Regions from separate parts of the Streptomyces sp. SUK 48 genome, predicted to be linked through region 1. Evidence: riboswitches for the same ligand, from Rfam matches in the RefSeq annotation. Region 1 holds a riboswitch; each other region holds the start of a gene.
The links. A riboswitch is a leader RNA that binds a small molecule or an ion and turns the genes downstream of it on or off. The one in region 1 is predicted to bind thiamine pyrophosphate.
Positions count from the first base shown of each region.

Region 2: it holds a riboswitch for thiamine pyrophosphate, as region 1 does, so the genes downstream of both, GHR20_RS10525 (thiamine ABC transporter substrate-binding protein) here and thiC (phosphomethylpyrimidine synthase ThiC) in region 1, are expected to answer to the same signal.
Region 3: it holds a riboswitch for thiamine pyrophosphate, as region 1 does, so the genes downstream of both, thiO (glycine oxidase ThiO) here and thiC (phosphomethylpyrimidine synthase ThiC) in region 1, are expected to answer to the same signal.

Region 1 covers NZ_CP045740.1:4,266,092-4,272,125, forward strand. Annotated here, with positions in the region: gene GHR20_RS18460 (cupin domain-containing protein) at 1-102, shown strand, start outside; gene GHR20_RS18465 (DUF5326 family protein) at 255-467, shown strand; gene GHR20_RS18470 (IclR family transcriptional regulator C-terminal domain-containing protein) at 668-1,528, shown strand; gene GHR20_RS18475 (SsgA family sporulation/cell division regulator) at 1,627-2,064, shown strand; gene GHR20_RS18480 (YibE/F family protein) at 2,263-3,771, opposite strand; TPP riboswitch at 3,844-4,021, shown strand; gene thiC (phosphomethylpyrimidine synthase ThiC) at 4,014-5,798, shown strand; gene GHR20_RS18490 (hypothetical protein) at 5,879-6,034, opposite strand, start outside.
Region 2 covers NZ_CP045740.1:2,535,216-2,541,249, forward strand. Annotated here, with positions in the region: gene GHR20_RS10520 (iron ABC transporter permease) at 1-1,581, opposite strand, end outside; gene GHR20_RS10525 (thiamine ABC transporter substrate-binding protein) at 1,629-2,699, opposite strand; TPP riboswitch at 2,770-2,876, opposite strand; gene rlmN (23S rRNA (adenine(2503)-C(2))-methyltransferase RlmN) at 2,902-4,008, opposite strand; gene GHR20_RS10535 (VOC family protein) at 4,134-4,910, opposite strand; gene GHR20_RS10540 (phosphatidate cytidylyltransferase) at 5,095-6,034, opposite strand, start outside.
Region 3 covers NZ_CP045740.1:5,951,474-5,957,507, forward strand. Annotated here, with positions in the region: gene pknB (Stk1 family PASTA domain-containing Ser/Thr kinase) at 1-783, opposite strand, end outside; gene GHR20_RS26280 (thiazole synthase) at 973-1,767, opposite strand; gene thiS (sulfur carrier protein ThiS) at 1,771-1,992, opposite strand; gene thiO (glycine oxidase ThiO) at 1,989-3,176, opposite strand; TPP riboswitch at 3,174-3,285, opposite strand; gene GHR20_RS26295 (hypothetical protein) at 3,339-3,689, shown strand; gene GHR20_RS26300 (FAD-dependent oxidoreductase) at 3,722-4,954, shown strand; gene GHR20_RS26305 (Rv2175c family DNA-binding protein) at 5,057-5,422, shown strand; gene thiE (thiamine phosphate synthase) at 5,514-6,034, shown strand, end outside.

The DNA of each region.
Region 1 (6,034 bases):
CGGGGCAGCGTGGTGTACGTGCCCGCCGGTGTCGCCCACAAGTTCCACCACATCAGCGAGGATCTGAGGGTTCTCGTCGTGTTCTCTCCACCCGAGGCGTGAGGGTCGGACTCCGGGTTCCCTAGGGGACGGCTCAGGGGAGGACAAGGGCTGCGAGGCCCCCGCCGGGCCGTCCCCGGGCTCTAGCATCGAGTGCAGGACATCGGGACCGTACGCGACGTACACGTACGCACGAGACGAGAAGGACGAGGGCCATGCGAGGGATCTTCGCGGGACTGCCGTGGTGGGTGAAGTGGGTCGCGGTGCCGGTCATCGCCCTGGTCGTGTTCGGCGGCCTGATAGCGAGCGTGGTCGGCTTCGTGATCGGCTTGCTGTTCAAGGCGCTGGTCTTCGTCGCCCTGGTCGGCGGACTGATCTACATCGTGCGCAAGTTCATGTCCAGCTCCTCCTCGCACGGCGACTGGTGAGACACGCGGGAACCGGTGACCGGTAAGGGGGTGCCGGTTCCCTCGGGCGAGGGAAGTTTCCCCGTGAGCCCGGCCGCACCCGGTGGCGGCCGGTTAGAGTCCGGAACTCCCCACGGGGTGCGGCCCCGTGGGTGGCGCAGAAACCCATCCGTGCTTCCCGCCGACGCACGGGCTGCCCCCACGCGCTTCCGGAGTTCCCCTTGGCCACGGTCGACACCGCACCGGCGAAAACCCCCGCACTCCCCGCCCAGCCACGCCCCCGCACCCCACCGGCCCGGCGGCCGTCCGGGATGGCCGTCCCGCCGCAGCCGGCCCCCGCGACCCTCATCGGCTCCGTACAGCGCGCCATGCGGCTGCTGGAGACCGTCGCGGCCCATCCGTACGGCGCCCCCGCCAAGCAGCTCGCCCGCGCGACCGGCCTGGCCCTGCCGACCACCTACCACCTGCTGCGCACCCTGGTGCACGAGGGCTATCTACGCCGGGACAAGGGGCTCTTCTTCCTCGGGGACGCGGCCGAGCGGCTGAGCAGCAGCGGGGCGCGGGAGAAACGTCGCGGCAGAGTCGTGGACACCCTCGCGCACTGGCGCGATTCCATCGGCGCCCCGATGTACTACGCGATGTACCGGGACGGCGAGGTCGAGGTCCTCTGCGTCGCCGACTCCCGTGAGGCCCCCGCGGCCGAGGAGTGGGCCGACTTCCGCGAGACCGGGCACGCGCACGCCATCGGACAGTGCCTGCTCTCCCAGCTGGACGAGGACGCCCGGCGCGAGTATCTCGCCCGCTATCCGGTCCAGGCCCTCACGCCCTACACCGTGCGCGACAGCGACGCCCTGCTGAGGCGGCTGGCCCGGGTGCGGCGCATGGCGCCGGTGACGGAGCGCCAGGAGTACGCGCTCGGCACGGTCTGCGCGGCGGTGCCCATCACGGTCGGCGCGACCGCGGCCACCGTGGCCCTTTCCCTCCCGGCCCACCAGGCCGACCGGCTGCTGCCCGCGGCGCGGCGGCTTCACACGGAGATCGGGCGGAATCTGGGATCTCTGACCCTCTCTATCAGTATCTGAAAACTTACTCCTTGTGATCCACTGTGTACTTTCAGCAAGATTTACCACGGTCAGAGGGATCAAACCCGGCCAGTCGATGTCATATGACGGGGTAGGCGATGCGCGAGTCCGTACAGGCAGAGGTCATGATGAGCTTTCTCGTCTCGGAGGAGCTCTCCTTCCGCATTCCGGTGGAGTTGCGCTACGAGACAGGCGATCCCTACGCCGTGCGGCTCACCTTCCATCTGCCCGGCGATGCCCCGGTGACCTGGGTCTTCGGTCGGGAACTGCTGATCGACGGCGTCGGACGGCCGTGCGGGGAGGGGGATGTGCGGATCTCCCCCGTCGAGGCCGAGGTGCTGGGCGAGGTGCTGATCAGGCTTCAGGTCGGCGGTGACCAGGCCCTGTTCCGTTCGTCGGCGGCACCGCTCGTGGCCTTCCTCGATCGCACGGACAAGCTGGTGCCGCTCGGGCAGGAGGGCGCGCTCGCCGACTTCGACGCGCATCTGGACGAGGCGCTGGACCGGATTCTCGCCGAGGAGCAGAGCGCGGGCTGAGCCGCCGAGGGACGGGGCGCGGACGCTCCGCCCGGTGCTACGGGGCCGTGCAGTAACGCTTCTTCAGGGGGCCCCGCACAGGCCCTCGTACGGGCCGCCACGCAGGCTGCCACGTCGGCTTCTCCGTCGGTCTCCGCGTCGGCCTTCGCGCGGGGCGGCGGGCGGTGTCCGGTCCCCTGCCGGACGGCCCGCCCCGCCTCACCGCTTCCGGCGCCGCCCCCGGCCGCCACGGGCCGGCAGGGGCTGGGTGCCGGTCGGGGTCTCCGTGCCCGGGGCGCTCCGGTCGGCCGCCACCACCAGGGCGGCGAGGGCGGTGGTGACCGGTACCGAGGCGACCAGCCCGATGGAGCCCACCAGGGTGCGCACGATCTCCTCCGCCACCAGCTCGCTGTTGGCCACCGTCCCCACGCTGCTCTGCGCGATGGAGAACAGCAGCAGCAGCGGCAGCGCGGCGCCCGCGTAGGCGAGTACGAGGGTGTTGACGACCGACGCGATGTGGTCGCGGCCGATGCGGATGGCCGCCCGGTACAGACCGCGCGGACCCATCGTGGGGTTGGCCTCGTGCAGCTCCCAGACGGCGGAGGTCTGGGTGACCGTCACATCGTCCAGGACGCCGAGCGAGCCGATGATGACCCCGGCCAGCAGCAGGCCGCTCATGTCGATCTTCGGGTACAGCCCGTGGATCAGACCGGTGCTGTCGTCGGTGTTGCCGGTCAGGGCGGCCCAGCCGATGAACACGGAGCCGAGCAGGCCGATCAGGCTCAGCGAGATCAGCGTGCCGAGCACCGCCACCGACGTACGGGCCGACAGGCCGTGGCACATGTACAGGGCGATCAGCATGATGGCGCTCGCCCCGATCACCGCCACCAGCAGGGGATTGGAGCCCTGGAGGATCGCGGGCAGGATGAACTGGTTCAGCACCAGGAAGCTCACCGCCAGCGCCACGAGGGCCATGACGCCGCGCAGCCGGCCCACCACCACGACGGCGAGCGCGAAGACGCCCGCGAGCAGCGCCATCGGGAACTTCCGGTCCACATCGGCGACCGAGTACTGGAGGTCCTTCGGCGCGGTCGGCTCGTAGGCGGCGACGACCTGCTCGCCCTGGTGCAGCTGCCGGGGCTGATCGGGCTGCACGATCTCGGTGAACGTACGGCCCTTGTCCCTGCCGGTGTCGACCCGGACGGTCGCCTTCTTGCAGGTGCCGCCGGACTGCCGGCCCGTCGGTGCCCCGCCGGAGCCATCACCGCTCGGAGCCCCGCCGCCGGCGCTCACCGAGGCGCAGCTCACCTCGGTCACCCGGGTCACGGTGGCCTGTTGGGTCTGCCGGTCGAAGCCGACGCCACTGTGCTTGTGCGAGGGCGCGCCACCGGGCCAGAGCACCACCAGACCGACCACGACCGCCGCGGTGAACGGGACGAGGATCGCCGCGATCACCTTGCGCAGATGCCGGGAGACGGGCGCGGCGGGGCCATGACCGTGGCTGTGCCCGTGCCCATGGCCGGAGCCGTGTCCGTGGCCGTTCCCATGGCCCGTGCCGTGGCTGTGCCCGCGCCCGCGTCCGTGGTCATGGGCCGGGCCCTGGACCGGCACCTGGGCCGGGGCTTGGGCATGGCCAGGGTCGTGACGGTGGCCCCGGCTCGGGGGCTCCGAGCCGTCGTGCCGGCGCGGGCCGGGCGGCTGGTACGGGTGCTGGTCCATCCGGGTCATCGCCAGATCATCGCAAGAAGCGGGGAGGGCCCACTGTTCATCGCATCACGGATGACGCTAGCGTGGAGACACCTTTGCACACGCGGGAGCTCGGAGCACCGGGCTGAGAGGGCGCTGACCTCCGTAGAAGCGATGTTTCACGTGGAACATGCGATGTTCCCCGGGAGACCTCGGACGACGGAAGCCGCTGCGTCGACCGCCGAACCTGTTACCGGGTAATGCCGGCGTAGGGAGTAGGTCTCATGACCAACAAGGACGCACGCACGCCTGCCTCCGTCCAGGACGACATGTCCTCGGAGGCCGGGAAGTCCATCGGCTGGCACAAGGCGTACGTCGAGGGCTCACGCCCCGACCTGCGCGTGCCGGTCCGTCAGGTGCACCTGACCAACGGGCAGTCGGTCACGCTGTACGACACGTCGGGCCCGTACACCGATCAACTCGTCGACACCGACGTCCGCCGGGGGCTGTCGCCGCTGCGGGAGAACTGGATCATCGCCCGCGGCGACACCGAGGAGTACGCGGGCCGTCCCGTCCGTCCCGAGGACGACGGCATCAAGCACACCTCGCCGCGCGGCGGGCTGCGGAACCTGGACGCGGTCTTCCCGGGCCGCCCGCGCCAGCCGCGCCGGGGCCGGGGCGGCCAGGCGGTGACGCAGCTCGCGTACGCGCGCCGGGGCGAGATCACGCCCGAGATGGAGTTCGTGGCCCTTCGGGAGAACGTCTCCCCCGAGGTGGTGCGCGAGGAGATCGCGGCGGGCCGGGCGGTGCTGCCGGTCAACGTCAACCACCCGGAGATCGAGCCGATGATCATCGGCAAGCGGTTCCTGGTGAAGGTGAACGCCAACATCGGCAACTCCGCGGTGACCTCGTCCATCGAGGAAGAGGTCGAGAAGATGACCTGGGCGACCCGCTGGGGCGCCGACACGGTCATGGACCTCTCCACCGGCCGCAACATCCACACCACCCGCGAGTGGGTGCTGCGCAACTCCCCCGTCCCGATCGGCACGGTGCCGCTGTACCAGGCGCTGGAGAAGGTCGACGGCAGGGCGGAGGAACTGACCTGGGAGATCTACAAGGACACCGTCATCGAGCAGGCCGAGCAGGGCGTGGACTACATGACCGTCCACGCGGGCGTGCGGCTGCCGTTCGTACCGCTCACGGCCAACCGCAAGACCGGCATCGTCTCGCGGGGCGGCTCCATCATGGCCGCGTGGTGCCTGGCGCACCACAAGGACTCGTTCCTGTACGAGAACTTCGAGGAGCTGTGCGAGATCCTCGCCGCCTACGACGTCACGTACTCGCTGGGCGACGGGCTGCGGCCCGGGTCCATCGCGGACGCCAATGACGAGGCCCAGTTCGCGGAGCTGCGCACGCTCGGGGAACTCGGCCGGATCGCCCGGCGGCTGAACGTACAGACGATGATCGAGGGCCCCGGGCATGTCCCGATGCACAAGATCAAGGAGAACATCGAGCTCCAGCAGGAGATCTGCGACGAGGCCCCGTTCTACACGCTCGGCCCGCTGACCACGGACATCGCCCCGGCGTACGACCACATCACCTCCGGCATCGGCGCCGCGATGATCGCCTGGTGGGGCACGGCGATGCTCTGCTACGTCACGCCGAAGGAACACCTGGGCCTGCCCAACCGGGACGACGTGAAGACCGGCGTCATCACCTACAAGATCGCCGCCCACGCGGCCGACCTCGCCAAGGGGCACCCGGGCGCGCAGGAGTGGGACGACGCCCTCTCGGACGCGCGCTTCGAGTTCCGCTGGGAGGACCAGTTCAACCTGGCCCTCGACCCGGACACGGCCCGCGCCTTCCACGACGAGACCCTCCCGGCCGAGCCCGCCAAGACGGCGCACTTCTGCTCCATGTGCGGCCCGAAGTTCTGCAGCATGAAGATCTCCCAGGACATCCGCCGCGAACACGGCGGCAACCGGACCGAGATCGAGGAGGGCATGGCCCAGAAGTCGAAGGAGTTCGCGGAGGCCGGGAACCGGGTGTACCTGCCGATCGCGGACTGACGGGGACGTGAGCGCCGCTCCGGCCGGTCCACCGGCTTCGGAGCGGCGCCTCGTCGGGCCGGGGACCCGCGCCCGGTGGGTCAGTCCGGCTGGTGTTCCGGGTCGGCCTGTTCCGAACCGGTGTAGTCGGGGTGGTCGGCGAGGGCCTCCTGGAGGAAGGGGAGGATGCCGCGTTCCAGCAGGGCGCCCTCCCAGGCGGCTCTGGCTCTGGCGACCTCCTCGGCGGCGGCGTCGCG
Region 2 (6,034 bases), 1.7 Mb from region 1:
CGTCCGCAGCCGCTCCAGGAGGAGCAGGGCGGCGGCGCACACCACCATCAGAATGGTCGAAAGGGCCATCGCCTGGCCGTAGTTGAGGTCGCCGGGGCGGCTGAGCAGCCGGGCCACGGCGACCGGCAGGGTCGGGTTGTCGGGCCGCGCGATGAACACGGTCGCGCCGAACTCGCCGAGCGAGACGGCGAACGCGAACCCGGCCGCGACCAGCAACGCCCGCCGTACCAGCGGGAGATCGATCTCCCGCCACACCCGCCAGGGCGAGGCCCCGAGCACGGCCGCCGCCTCCCGCAGCCGGGCGTCGACCGCGCGCAGCACCGGCAGCATGGTGCGGACCACGAAGGGCGCGCCGACCAGGGCCTGGGCGAGCGGCACCAGGATCCAGGACTGGCGCAGGTCCAGCGGCGGCTTGTCGAGGGCGATCAGGAAGCCGAAGCCGACGGTCACGGCGGACACGCCGAGCGGCAGCATCAGCAGCGCGTCGAAGCCCCTCACCAGGCGGCCCGCGTCCCGGCGGGCCAGCGCGGCGGCGGCGAGGGCGCCGATCAGCACGGCGATGGCGGTGGCGGCGGCGGCGTACTGGAGCGAGGTCCACACCGCGTGCACCGGCGCCACCAGGAACGTACCGCCGTCGGTGCGGGCAAGCGCCCGGTAGTAGCCGAAGCCGGGGGCGTCGAGGGAGCGGCGGACGAGGACGGCGAGCGGCAGCACCAGGAGCAGCGCCACGGTGGCGAGGACGCCCGCGAGCAGGGTCCACTGCCCGGCGCCGCGCGGCCGGCGCGCGGTGAGCCCGGGGTCGACCAGGCGCAGGGCGCTCTCCCGGCGCCGTACCGTCCAGGCGTGGACGCCGAGGACCGCGCCGACGGCGGCGAACTGGACGAGGGTGAGGACGGCGGCCGTGGTCAGGTCGAAGAGCTCGGAGGTCTGCCGGTAGATCTCCACCTCGAGGGTGGAGAAGGTGGGGCCGCCGAGGATCTGGACCACGCCGAAGGAGGTGAAGGTGAACAGGAACACCATCAGCGCGGCGGCGGCCACGGCGGGCCCGAGGGCGGGCAGCGTCACCTTCCGCCACGCGGCGAACGGCGAGGCGCCGAGCATCCGCGCGGCCTCCTCCTGGCGCGGGTCGAGCTGGGCCCACAGGCCGCCCACGGTCCGTACGACGACCGCGTAGTTGAAGAAGACGTGCGCGAGCAGGATCGCCCACACGGTGGTGTCCAGGCGGACGCCCCACAGCTGGTCGAGCAGTCCGCCGTGGCCGACGAGCGCGAGGAAGGCGCTGCCGGCGACGACGGTCGGCAGGACGAACGGGACGGTGACGACGGCCCGCAGCGCCTGCTTGCCGGGGAAGTCGAGGCGGGCGAAGACGAACGCGGCGGGCAGCGCGAGCAGCAGGGTGAGCGCGGTGGAGGCGAGCGCCTGCCAGGTGGTGAACCACAGCACATGCCGGATGTCCGGCTGGCCGACCACGTCCGCGATCCGCCCGAACTGCCAGGAGCCGCCGGTCTTCAGGCCGCGCGCCACGATCGCGGCGACGGGCCAGGCGAAGAACACGGCGAAGAACGCGACGGGCAGGGCCATCAGCCCCAGCCGCGCCGCGCTCCCGCGTCGCGTCCGCGCGCGGGCGGTCACTTCAGTACGAGTGACGTCCACGTCTTGACCCACTGATCACGGTTGGCGGCGATCTTCTCGGGGGCCATCGTCTCGGGGTGCCGCGCCGGAGGACCGTACTTGGTGAAGTCGGCGGGCACCTCGGCGCCCGCGACCACCGGGTAGACGTACATGTTCAGCGGCATGTCCTGCTGGAACTCCCTGGAGATAAGGAAGTCGAGGAACGCCTTGGCGCCCTTGGGGTTCTGCGCGTTGCTCAGCAGCCCGGCGAACTCGATCTGCCGGAAGCAGGTGCCGGTCGCCACGCCGGTCGGGGCGGTGGCGGGGCGCTTCTTGGCGTAGATCACCTCGGCGGGCGGGGAGGAGGCGTACGACACGACGAGCGGCCGGTCGCCACCGGCCTTCTTGCCCTCCGAGGAGCCGGAGAACTCCTGGTAGTACGCCTGTTCCCAGCCGTCGACGACCTTGACGCCGTTGGCCTTGAGCTTCTTCCAGTAGTCCTGCCAGCCCTGGTCCCCGAACCGCGCGGCGCTGCCCAGCAGGAAGCCGAGGCCCGGCGAGGCGGTGGCCGCGTTCTCGGTGACCAGGAGGTTCTTGTACGCGGGCTTGGTGAGGTCGGCGTACGACTGCGGCGGCGCCAGGTGGTGCGCGCTGAAGTACGCCTTGTCGTAGTTGACGCAGATGTCGCCGTAGTCGACGGGCGTGACGCGGTGCTTGCCGTCGAGCTGGTACCGGGCGCCGACCTTGTCCAGGCCCTTGGCGGTGTACGGCTGGAACAGCCCGTTGTCGAGGGCGCGGGAGAGCAGGGTGTTGTCGACACCGAAGAGGACGTCGCCCTGGGGGTTGTCCTTGGTCAGGATGGCCTTGTTGACGGCCTGTCCGGCGTCGCCGTCCTTGAGGACGCGGACCTTGTACCCGGAGCGCTTCTCGAAGTCCGCGAGCACGCTCTTGGAGACGGCCCACGAGTCGTGGCTGACGAGGGTGACGGTCTTGCCGTCCGCCTTGTCCTGCCCCTGCGTCGAACCGCACGCGGACAGCGCGACCAGGCCGAAGCCGACCGCCGCGACCACGAAGGTCTTGTTGTGCACTTGGTTGTCCTCCTGGGGTTGGCCAGGAAGAACGCGGCCCTGCCCGGAGAACCCGGACAGGGCGCAACAGCTTGAGTAGTGACCGAACTTCCTACCCAGAATGACCTGGGCGAGGTTCAGAGGGTCTGCGGCCTGGTGCCGCACTCTCAGCGCTGTGGCGCTCCCCTGTCGGAATATGAAGATGTGATGGAACGGGCCCAGACTACCGCTCGGTGGCGGCGAGCTGACCGCAGGCTCCGTCGATCTCCTGCCCACGGGTGTCCCGGATCGTCACCGGCACACCGTGCGCGGCGATCGCCTCCACGAACGCCTTCTCGTCCTCGGGCCGCGAGGCCGTCCACTTGGAGCCGGGAGTCGGGTTCAGCGGGATGAGATTGACGTGCACGGGGCGGCCGCGCAGCAGCCGGCCGAGCCGGTCGCCGCGCCATGCCTGGTCGTTGATGTCGCGGATCAGCGCGTACTCGATCGACAGCCGGCGCCCGCTCTTCTCGGCGTACTCGAATCCGGCGTCCAGCACCTCGCGCACCTTCCACCGCGTGTTCACGGGGACGAGGGTGTCGCGCAGCTCGTCATCGGGGGCGTGCAGCGAGATCGCCAGGCGGCACTTGAAGCCCTCGTCGGAGAACCGGTGGATGGCGGGGACCAGGCCGACGGTGGAGACGGTGATGCCGCGCTGGGAGAGACCGAGGCCGTCCGGCGCCGGGTCGGTGAGCGCGCGGATGGCGCCGACGACCCGCTTGTAGTTGGCGAGCGGCTCGCCCATGCCCATGAACACGATGTTCGACAGCCGCGCCGGGCCGCCCGGCACCTCGCCGTCGCGCAGCGCCCGCATGCCGTCCACGATCTGGTGGACGATCTCCGCGGTGGACAGATTGCGGTCCAGGCCCGCCTGGCCGGTGGCGCAGAACGGGCAGTTCATCCCGCAGCCCGCCTGCGAGCTGATGCACATGGTGACCCGGTCCGGGTACCGCATCAGGACCGACTCCACGAGGGTGCCGTCGAACAGCCGCCACAGCGTCTTGCGGGTGGTGCCCTCGTCGGTCGCCAGATGCCGGACGACCGTCATCAGCTCCGGGAACAGCGCCTCGCGCAGCTTCTCCCGGGAGCCGGCCGGGATGTCGGTCCACTGCTCCGGGTCGTGCGCGTACCGCGCGAAGTAGTGCTGCGACAGCTGCTTGGCACGGAACGGCTTCTCACCGATCCCGGCCACCGCTTCCTTGCGCTCGGCGGGCGAGAGATCGGCGAGATGCCGCGGCGGCTTCTTGGCTCCGCGCGGCGCGACAAAGGTGAGTTCTCCGGGAATGGGCATGGTGGTACCAGTGTCGCAGATCCATTGGGGTGACCCGCGGCCGCTGGATTGTGGCGCGTATCGCGGTCCGGCCGCTCGGCTCCGGGGGTCCGGCCGGTACGGGAGCCGGCCGGCCGACGGGTGGCTTACATCGGTTTCGGCTTGATCATCGCGAAGGGGGCGCCCTGGGGGTCGGCGACCACGGTCATGCGGCCGGCCATCATGTCGAAGGGCGGGGCGAGGACCGTGCCGCCGCTTCTGACCAGGGCGTCCACGGTGGAGTCGACGTCGTCGACGGCGAAGTAGCTCAGCCAGTGGGCCGGGGTGCCGGGCGGGTCGTTCGCCAGCTGGGTGACGCCGCCGACCGGGCGGCCGCCGACCAGCAGCACCCAGTAGGAGTCCGCGCCCTCCATGGGCTCGATCTCGATGCCGAACGCCTCGCCGTAGAAGCCGGTGGCGCCGGGTACGTCGCTGGTGTGCAGCTCGTTCCAGGTCAGGGCGCCCGCCTCGTTGACCACCTGGGCGCCGGAGAACGCGCCGGGCTGCCAGACGCCGAAGACGGCGCCCTGCGGGTCGGCGGCGATCAGCATGCGGCCGAGATCGCCGACGTCCATCACCGGGACGATCAGGGTGCCGCCCGCCGAGACGATCGCGTCCTGGGTGGCCTGGGCGTCGGTGGACGCCAGGTAGCTGGTCCAGACGGTGGGCGGCGGCTCCGGCATGTCCTGGGGCTTGGGACCGAGGCCCGCCACGGCCTTGCCGTGCAGCTCGCAGACCGTGTAGCCGCCGAACTCGGCCGGTCCCGGCTGGCCCTGCCAGCCCAGCAGGTCGCGGTAGAAGTCCAGCGCGGCCTGCTGGTCCGACGCCATCAGGTCGACCCAGCACGGGGTGCCGGTCGCGTACGGGGTGGTGACTTCGGGCATCTCTCGCTCTCCCTACCAGGGGCCGCTCTTTGTCACCATCGTGTGGCCAAACACGGGCGCCCGCGCGCCAGGGGCGAGGCCCCGCGGGGCCGGATGAGCGGACGGCCGTACGACGACGGGCCCCGGCCCTGGGAACCAGGACGGGGGCCCGTACGGCCGTGACGGCACGCGACAGCGGGTTTCGTCAGGTGGAGCCGACGAAGAGCACCAGCAGCAGCCAGACCACCGGCGCCGTGGGCAGCAGGGAGTCCAGACGGTCCATGATGCCGCCGTGCCCCGGCAGCAGGGTGCCCATGTCCTTGATGCCGAGGTCCCGCTTGATCATGGACTCGCCGAGGTCGCCCAGGGTGGCGCTGGCCGCGACCGCGAGACCCAGCAGCAGCCCCTGCCACCAGTGGCCGCCGTCGATCAGGAACTGCATGCACAGCGCGCCCACGACCATCGCGAACGACACCGCGCCGAACAGGCCCTCGCGGGTTTTTCCGGGGCTGATCCGCGGGGCGAGCTTGTGCTTGCCGAAGCGCCAGCCGACCGCATAGGCGCCGGTGTCGCTGACCACGGTGAGCAGCAGGAAGGTCAGGACCCGCCAGGGACCGTCGTCCGCGGCGAGCATCAGGGCGACGAAGGTGGCCAGGAAGGGCACGTAGAACGCCGCGAAGACACCGGCCGTGACGTCCTTGAGGTAGCCCTCCGGTGGCTCCGTCATCCGCCAGACCAGCACCGCGAGCGCGGTGAGGGCCATGGCCACCCAGGCGCCCTCGGCGCCGCGCACATAGCCGGCCACCACCATCGCCGCACCGCCGACCGCGAGCGGCACGAGCGGCGCCTTGATCTGCTTGCGCTCCTGGAGCCTGCTGGTCAGCTCCCACAGACCGACGACGACGGCGACCGCGACCACCCCGACGAACACGGCCTTGACGATGAACAGCGACGCGATGATCACCACGCCGAGACCCACGCCGACGCCTATGGCCGCGCTGAGGTCGCGGCCCGCGCTCTTCTTCTGCGGCGCCGGCGCTGGCGCCGGCTGCGGGGCGTCGGGCATGGGTACCGGATTCTGGCTCGGGCTCGGGGTCGGAGCCGGGGTCGGCTGGGGCGTCCCGTACGGGGCCTGCGGCTGCGCC
Region 3 (6,034 bases), 1.7 Mb from region 1:
GACCAGCTCGTCCAGCTGCGGGGCCAGGTCCGGCGCCAGCGCGGAGGGCGGCGGCACGTCCTCGTTGATGTGCCGGTAGAGCACCTGCGCGGGGGAGTCCCCGGAGTGCGGCTTGGCGCCGGTCAGCATCTCGTAGAGCACGACACCGCAGGCGTACACGTCGACCCGGGGGTCGGCGCTGCCCTGGTCGATCTGCTCGGGGGCGAGGTAGGCGACGGTGCCGAGCACGGAGCCGGTCGTACTGGTCACCGTGTCCACGGAGCGGACCAGGCCGAAATCGGCGACCTTGACCCGTCCGTCGTCGCCTATCAGCACGTTCTCGGGCTTCATGTCGCGGTGCACGAAACCGGCCCGGTGGGCGGCGCCGAGGGCGGCGAGCACCGGTTCCAGGATGTCCAGCGCGGCCCGCGGCCGCAGCGCGCCGCGCTCGCGCAGCACGTCACGCAGGGTGCACCCGGCGACGTACTCCATCGCCATGTACACATACGAGCCGTCGGTGCCCTGGTCGAAGACCTGCACCACGTTCGGATGGTCGAGCCGGGCCGCGGACTTCGCCTCGCGGATGAACCGCTCCACGAAGACGCCGTCGGCCGCCAGCGCGGGATGCATCACCTTCAGCGCGAGCACCCGGTCCAGGCGCATGTCCAGCGCCCGGTACACCGTCGCCATCCCGCCGGCCGCGATCCGCGCGTCCACGCGATACCGACCGTCGAGCACGTGCCCGACGAGGGCGTCCTGAAGGGTCATATCCACACGGCCGAGTCTACGAGCCCCCACGGACATCCCCCGCCCCTCCGCCGTCCCCACCTGGGCACTGAAGCCGACCTGTGACGCTTCTTACGCGGGGACGCCGTATTCCGCCGCGCGGAGGGCCACCGACGGCGATGGCGCACCACGGGGAGGTCCGGCCTCCCCGCCGACGGTTTCGGGTGGTGCGCGGGTGGGAGACGAAGGCGGTGGGCGGACGCGGGCTCAGAAGGCGGGACGCTCGGGGTCGAGCACGGCCAGGCCCTCCGCGGGAGACGACGCCTCGGCCCAGTACCGGCGAGGGATCCGCCCCGCCAGCCGCGCCAGCCGTCCCCCGGTCACGGCGTACCGCATCGCCTCCGCCATGAGCTCCGGCTCCCGCGCCCGCGTCACCGCCGACGCCAGCATCACCCCCGCACACCCCAGCTCCATCGCCAGTGCCACGTCCGACGCCGTCCCGGCCCCCGCGTCCAGGATCACCGGCACCCCGGCCCGCTCCACGATCAGCTGGAAGTTGTGCGGGTTGCGGATGCCGAGCCCCGATCCGATCGGCGAGCCCAGCGGCATCACCGCCGCGCACCCCACCTCCTCCAGCTTCCGCGCGAGCACGGGATCGTCGTTGGTGTACGGCAGCACCGTGAACCCGTCGTCCACCAGCGTCTCCGCCGCCTCCAGCAGTTCCACCGGGTCCGGCAGCAGCGTCCGCTCGTCGGCGATGACCTCCAGCTTCACCAGCGAGGTCCCGAGCGCCTCCCGCGCCAGCCGCGCCGTGAGCACGGCCTCCCCCGCGGTGAAGCACCCCGCCGTGTTCGGCAGCACCCGGATGCCGAGCTTCTCCAGCACGGACAGCACCGAGCCGTGCACGGACGGATCGACCCGCCGCATCGCGACCGTCGTCAGCTCCGTCCCGGACGCCACCAGCGCCCGCTCCAGCACGTCGAGGCTGGGCGCCCCGCCGGTACCCATGATCAACCGCGACCCGAAGGCCGTACCCCCGATGACAAGCCGGTCGTCGCTCATGGCTCAGCCTCCCTGCACCGCGGTGAGCACCTCGACCCGGTCGCCCTCGGCGAGCGCGGTCCCGGCCCACCGCGTGCGCGGTACGACCGTCTCGTTGACGGCGGCCGCCACCCCGGCGGGGGCCCGCACGAGGGACCGTACGACGGCGTCGAGCGCGGTCCCCGGCGCGATCTCGCGGCGCTGCCCGTTGACGGAGACGGTGATGGTGGACGACTCGGCGCTCATACGGTCTGCTCCAGCTGCTGGGCGCGCGGCGCGCCGAAGCGCTCCGGCGTGAACGGACGGGCTTCCTCGGGCAGCGGGCCCCCCGCCAGCAACTGCCCCATCACATCCCCGGTGACCGGCGTGAGCAGCACCCCGTTGCGGTGGTGCCCGGTCGCCAGCAGCAGCCCGTCGAGCCCGGACGGCCCGAGCAGCGGCGCGTTGTCGGGGGACCCGGGCCGCAGCCCGGCCCGGGTCTCGGTGAGCGGCAGTTCGGTGATGCCCGGCACCAGCTCGTGGGCGTCGCGCAGCAGCTCGTACACCCCGCCCGCGGTGACCGTCGTGTCCCAGCCCAGCTCCTCGCTGGTGGCGCCGACGACCAGCTCGCCGTTCTCCCGGGGCACCAGGTACACCTGCCCGCCCCGGACCACGGCCCGCACCGTGCGGCTGAGGAACGGCGCGTACCGCGCGGGCACCGTCAGCCGCAGCACCTGCCCCTTCACCGGCCGCACCGGCACCACCACCTCCGGGGGCACCCCCGCGAGCCGCCCGCTGAGGCTGCCGCCCGCGAGCACCACCTGCCCGGCGGTGAGCGCCGTACCGTCCGCCGCGGTGATCCCGACGGCCCGCTCCCGTACGACGTCCAGCCGCCGCGCCCACACCCGGTGGAACACCACCCCGGCCCGCTCGCACGCGGTCACCAGCGCCGCGGCCAGCCTGCGCGGATCGATCTGGTGGTCGCCGTCGACCCGCAGCCCGCCGCGCACCCCGGGCGCCAGCATCGGCTCCAGACGGCGGCACTCCCGGCCCGACAGCCACTCCGCTTCCAGGCCGCAGCGCTGCTGGAGGGCGTGCAGTTCGCGCAGATGGGCGCGGTCGTCGGCGTCCAGCGCGACCGCGAGGGTGCCGCAGCGCCGGTAGCCGAGGTCCCGGCCGCTCGCCTCGGTCAGCTCGGCCACGAAGCCGGGGTAGCGGCGCGCCGACTCCAGGTTGAGGGCGAGCAGCGTCTCCTCGCCGTAGTGCAGTTCGGTGACCGCGGCCAGCATCCCGGCCGCGACCTGTGCGGCCCCGCCGCCCGGAGCCGGGTCCACCAGGGCCGTCGCGAGCCCCCGGCGCGCCGCGCGCCAGGCCGTCACCAGCCCGATGATCCCGCCCCCGACGACCAGGACGTCGAAGCTGCCCGAGGTTTCGGGCGTACGTGTGGACATGGGCGTCCAGCCCCTCCCTTCGCCGGCATGACCCGGATCAGGTTCGTACGGTCGGAGGCCGCCAGCCTCCCTCTCAGCCCGGTGCGTCCGGGCTCCCGCGAGTGCTTGTACGGTGGCCACCCTAGCCCGCCCCCCTCGCCACCCGTAAGGGAGCCCTTGGCCATGGCCCCGTCACTGGACGGACTGCTCCTCGCCCCCGTCGCCGACCAGTGCGCAGGTCAGGTCGGCACCCGCACCCGCTTCGCCTACCACGAGCGGGACGGCGCGATCTGGGCCGAGTACCGGGGCGGCGACATCGTCCGCGGTCATCTGGTCGGCACCCGCGCGGGCGACCGCCTGGACTTCCGGTACGTGCAGCTGCGCACCGACGGCAGCACGGCCTGCGGCCACTGCGTGTCCACGGTCGTGGAGTTGCCCGACGGCCGGGTGCGCCTGGAGGAGAGCTGGGAATGGGAGTCGGGGCCCGGCTCCGGCACCAGCGTCGTGGAACAGGTCACGACGCACGCCCCCTGACCGACTGATCGTCATCTGTCTATGGTGACCGGGTGAGCGAGCAGACAGCCCAGGAGGGCACGGCAGGGGTCCGGCGCGTGGTCGTCGTCGGCGCGGGCATGGCCGGGGTGCAGACCGCGGTCGCGCTGCGGGAGCGGGGTTTCGCGGGCGAGGTGACCGTCATCGGCGCCGAACCGCACCAGCCCTACGACCGGCCGCCGCTGTCCAAGGCCGTGCTGCTCGGCAAGGCCGAGGGCTCCGCCTTCGACCTCGACTTCGACGCGCTCGGCGTCTGCCTCAGGCTCGGCTGCGAGGTCCTGGGCGCCCGCCCCGCCGACCATGAACTGGACACCGAGGCGGGCCCGGTGCCGTACGACGTCCTGGTGCTCGCCACCGGCGCCGAACCGGTCACCCTGCCCGGCACCGAGGGCGTCCCCGGTGTCCATCTGCTGCGCACCCTGGACGACGCCGAACGGCTGCGCCCGGTGCTCGCCCGGCAGCACGACATCGTGGTCGCCGGCGCCGGCTGGATCGGCGCCGAGTTCGCCACGGCCGCCCGCGAGGCCGGCTGCGCGGTGACCGTCGTCGAGGCCGCCGACCGGCCGCTCGCCGGGGTGCTGCCCGCCGAGGTCGCCGCCCCCATGGCCGGCTGGTACGCCGACAGCGGCGCCGAACTGCGCACCGGCGCGCGGGTGGAGCGCGTCGAGCCCGGCGCGGTGGTGCTCGCCGACGGCACCCGGCTGCCCGCGGGCGCGGTCGTCGTCGGCATCGGCGCCCGCCCCGCCACCGGCTGGCTGGACGGCTCCGGCATCGAGCTGGGCGCGGCGGGCGAGGTCGTCACCGACGCCCGGCTGCACACCTCCGCGCCCGACGTGTACGCCGTCGGCGACTGCGCGTCCTTCCCGTCGGCCCGCTACGGCGAGCGCCTCCTCGTGCACCACTGGGACAACGCCCTCCAGGGCCCGCGCACCGTCGCCGCCGGCATCCTCGGCGAGACCACCGCCGTCTACGACCCGGTGCCGTACTTCTGGTCCGAGCAGTTCGGCCGCTTCGTCCAGTACGCCGGCCACCACGCCGCCGCCGACCGGCTGGTCTGGCGCGGCGACCCCGCGGGCCCCGCCTGGACGGTGTGCTGGCTGCGCGAGGGCCGCCTGGCCGCCCTGCTGGCCGTGGGCCGGCCGCGCGATCTCGCCCAGGGCCGCAAGCTGATCGAGGCGGGCCGTGCCCTGGACCCGGAGGCACTGGCGGACCCGGCCCGCCCCTTGAAGGACGCCAGCACGGATTAGCGGCCCGGAAGAGGTGCGGGGAACCGCGCGAGGGCCAGGACGGAGCGGCATTCGGCCACCGGCATCACGCCACACTCCCGGCCGACCGCCTACCCTGTACCCGTGACCGAGATTGACACGAAGATCGACGCTCTCGTCCCCGCCTGGCTCACCCTCCCCGACATCGCCGAACAGTTCGGCGTCGAGGTGACGCGTGTGCGGCAGCTGGTCAAGGACGGCCAGATCATCGCCGTACGCCGAGGCGAGAACCGCGCGCTGCACGTCCCCGCCGCCTTCATCGACGGGGACAAGATCGTCAAGGGCCTGACCGGGACCCTGACGCTCCTGCGGGACGACGGCTTCACGGCCGAAGAGATGATCGAATGGCTCTTCACCCCCGACCCGACCCTGCCCGGCACGCCCGCGCAGGCCCTCAGCGAGAATCGCGGCACGGAGGTGAAGCGCCGCGCCCAGGCGCTCGCCGTCTGAGCCCGACCATCTGAGGGGGTGGCGTACGACGCCCCGCGCGCCGTACGCCACCGCCCGCCCAGCACCCACACCGACCCCCGGGGGCCCACGCATGTCCGACACCGCCCGCGCCGAGTTCGCCGACGCCCGGCTGTACCTGTGCACGGACGCCCGCAGGCGCCAAGGCGACCTGCCCGAGTTCCTGGACGCGGTACTGGCCGGCGGTGTCGACATCGTGCAGCTGCGCGACAAGGGCATGGAGGCCGCCGAGGAACTGGCCTGCCTGGAGGTCTTCGCCGAGGCGTGCGCCCGGCACGGCCGGCTGCTCGCGGTCAACGACCGGGCCGATGTCGCGCACGCCGCCGGAGCCGATGTGCTCCACCTCGGCCAGGGCGACCTGCCGGTCCCCGCGGCCCGCGCGATCCTCGGCGACGACGTGCTGATCGGCCGTTCCACCCACGCCGAGGACGAGGCCGCCGCGGCCGCCGTCCAGGAGGGCGTGGACTACTTCTGCACCGGGCCCTGCTGGCCCACCCCCACCAAGCCCGGCCGTCCCGCCCCGGGCCTCGACCTGGTCCGGTACACGGCCGCGCTCGGCACCGAGCGCCCCTGGTTCGCCATCGGCGGCATCGA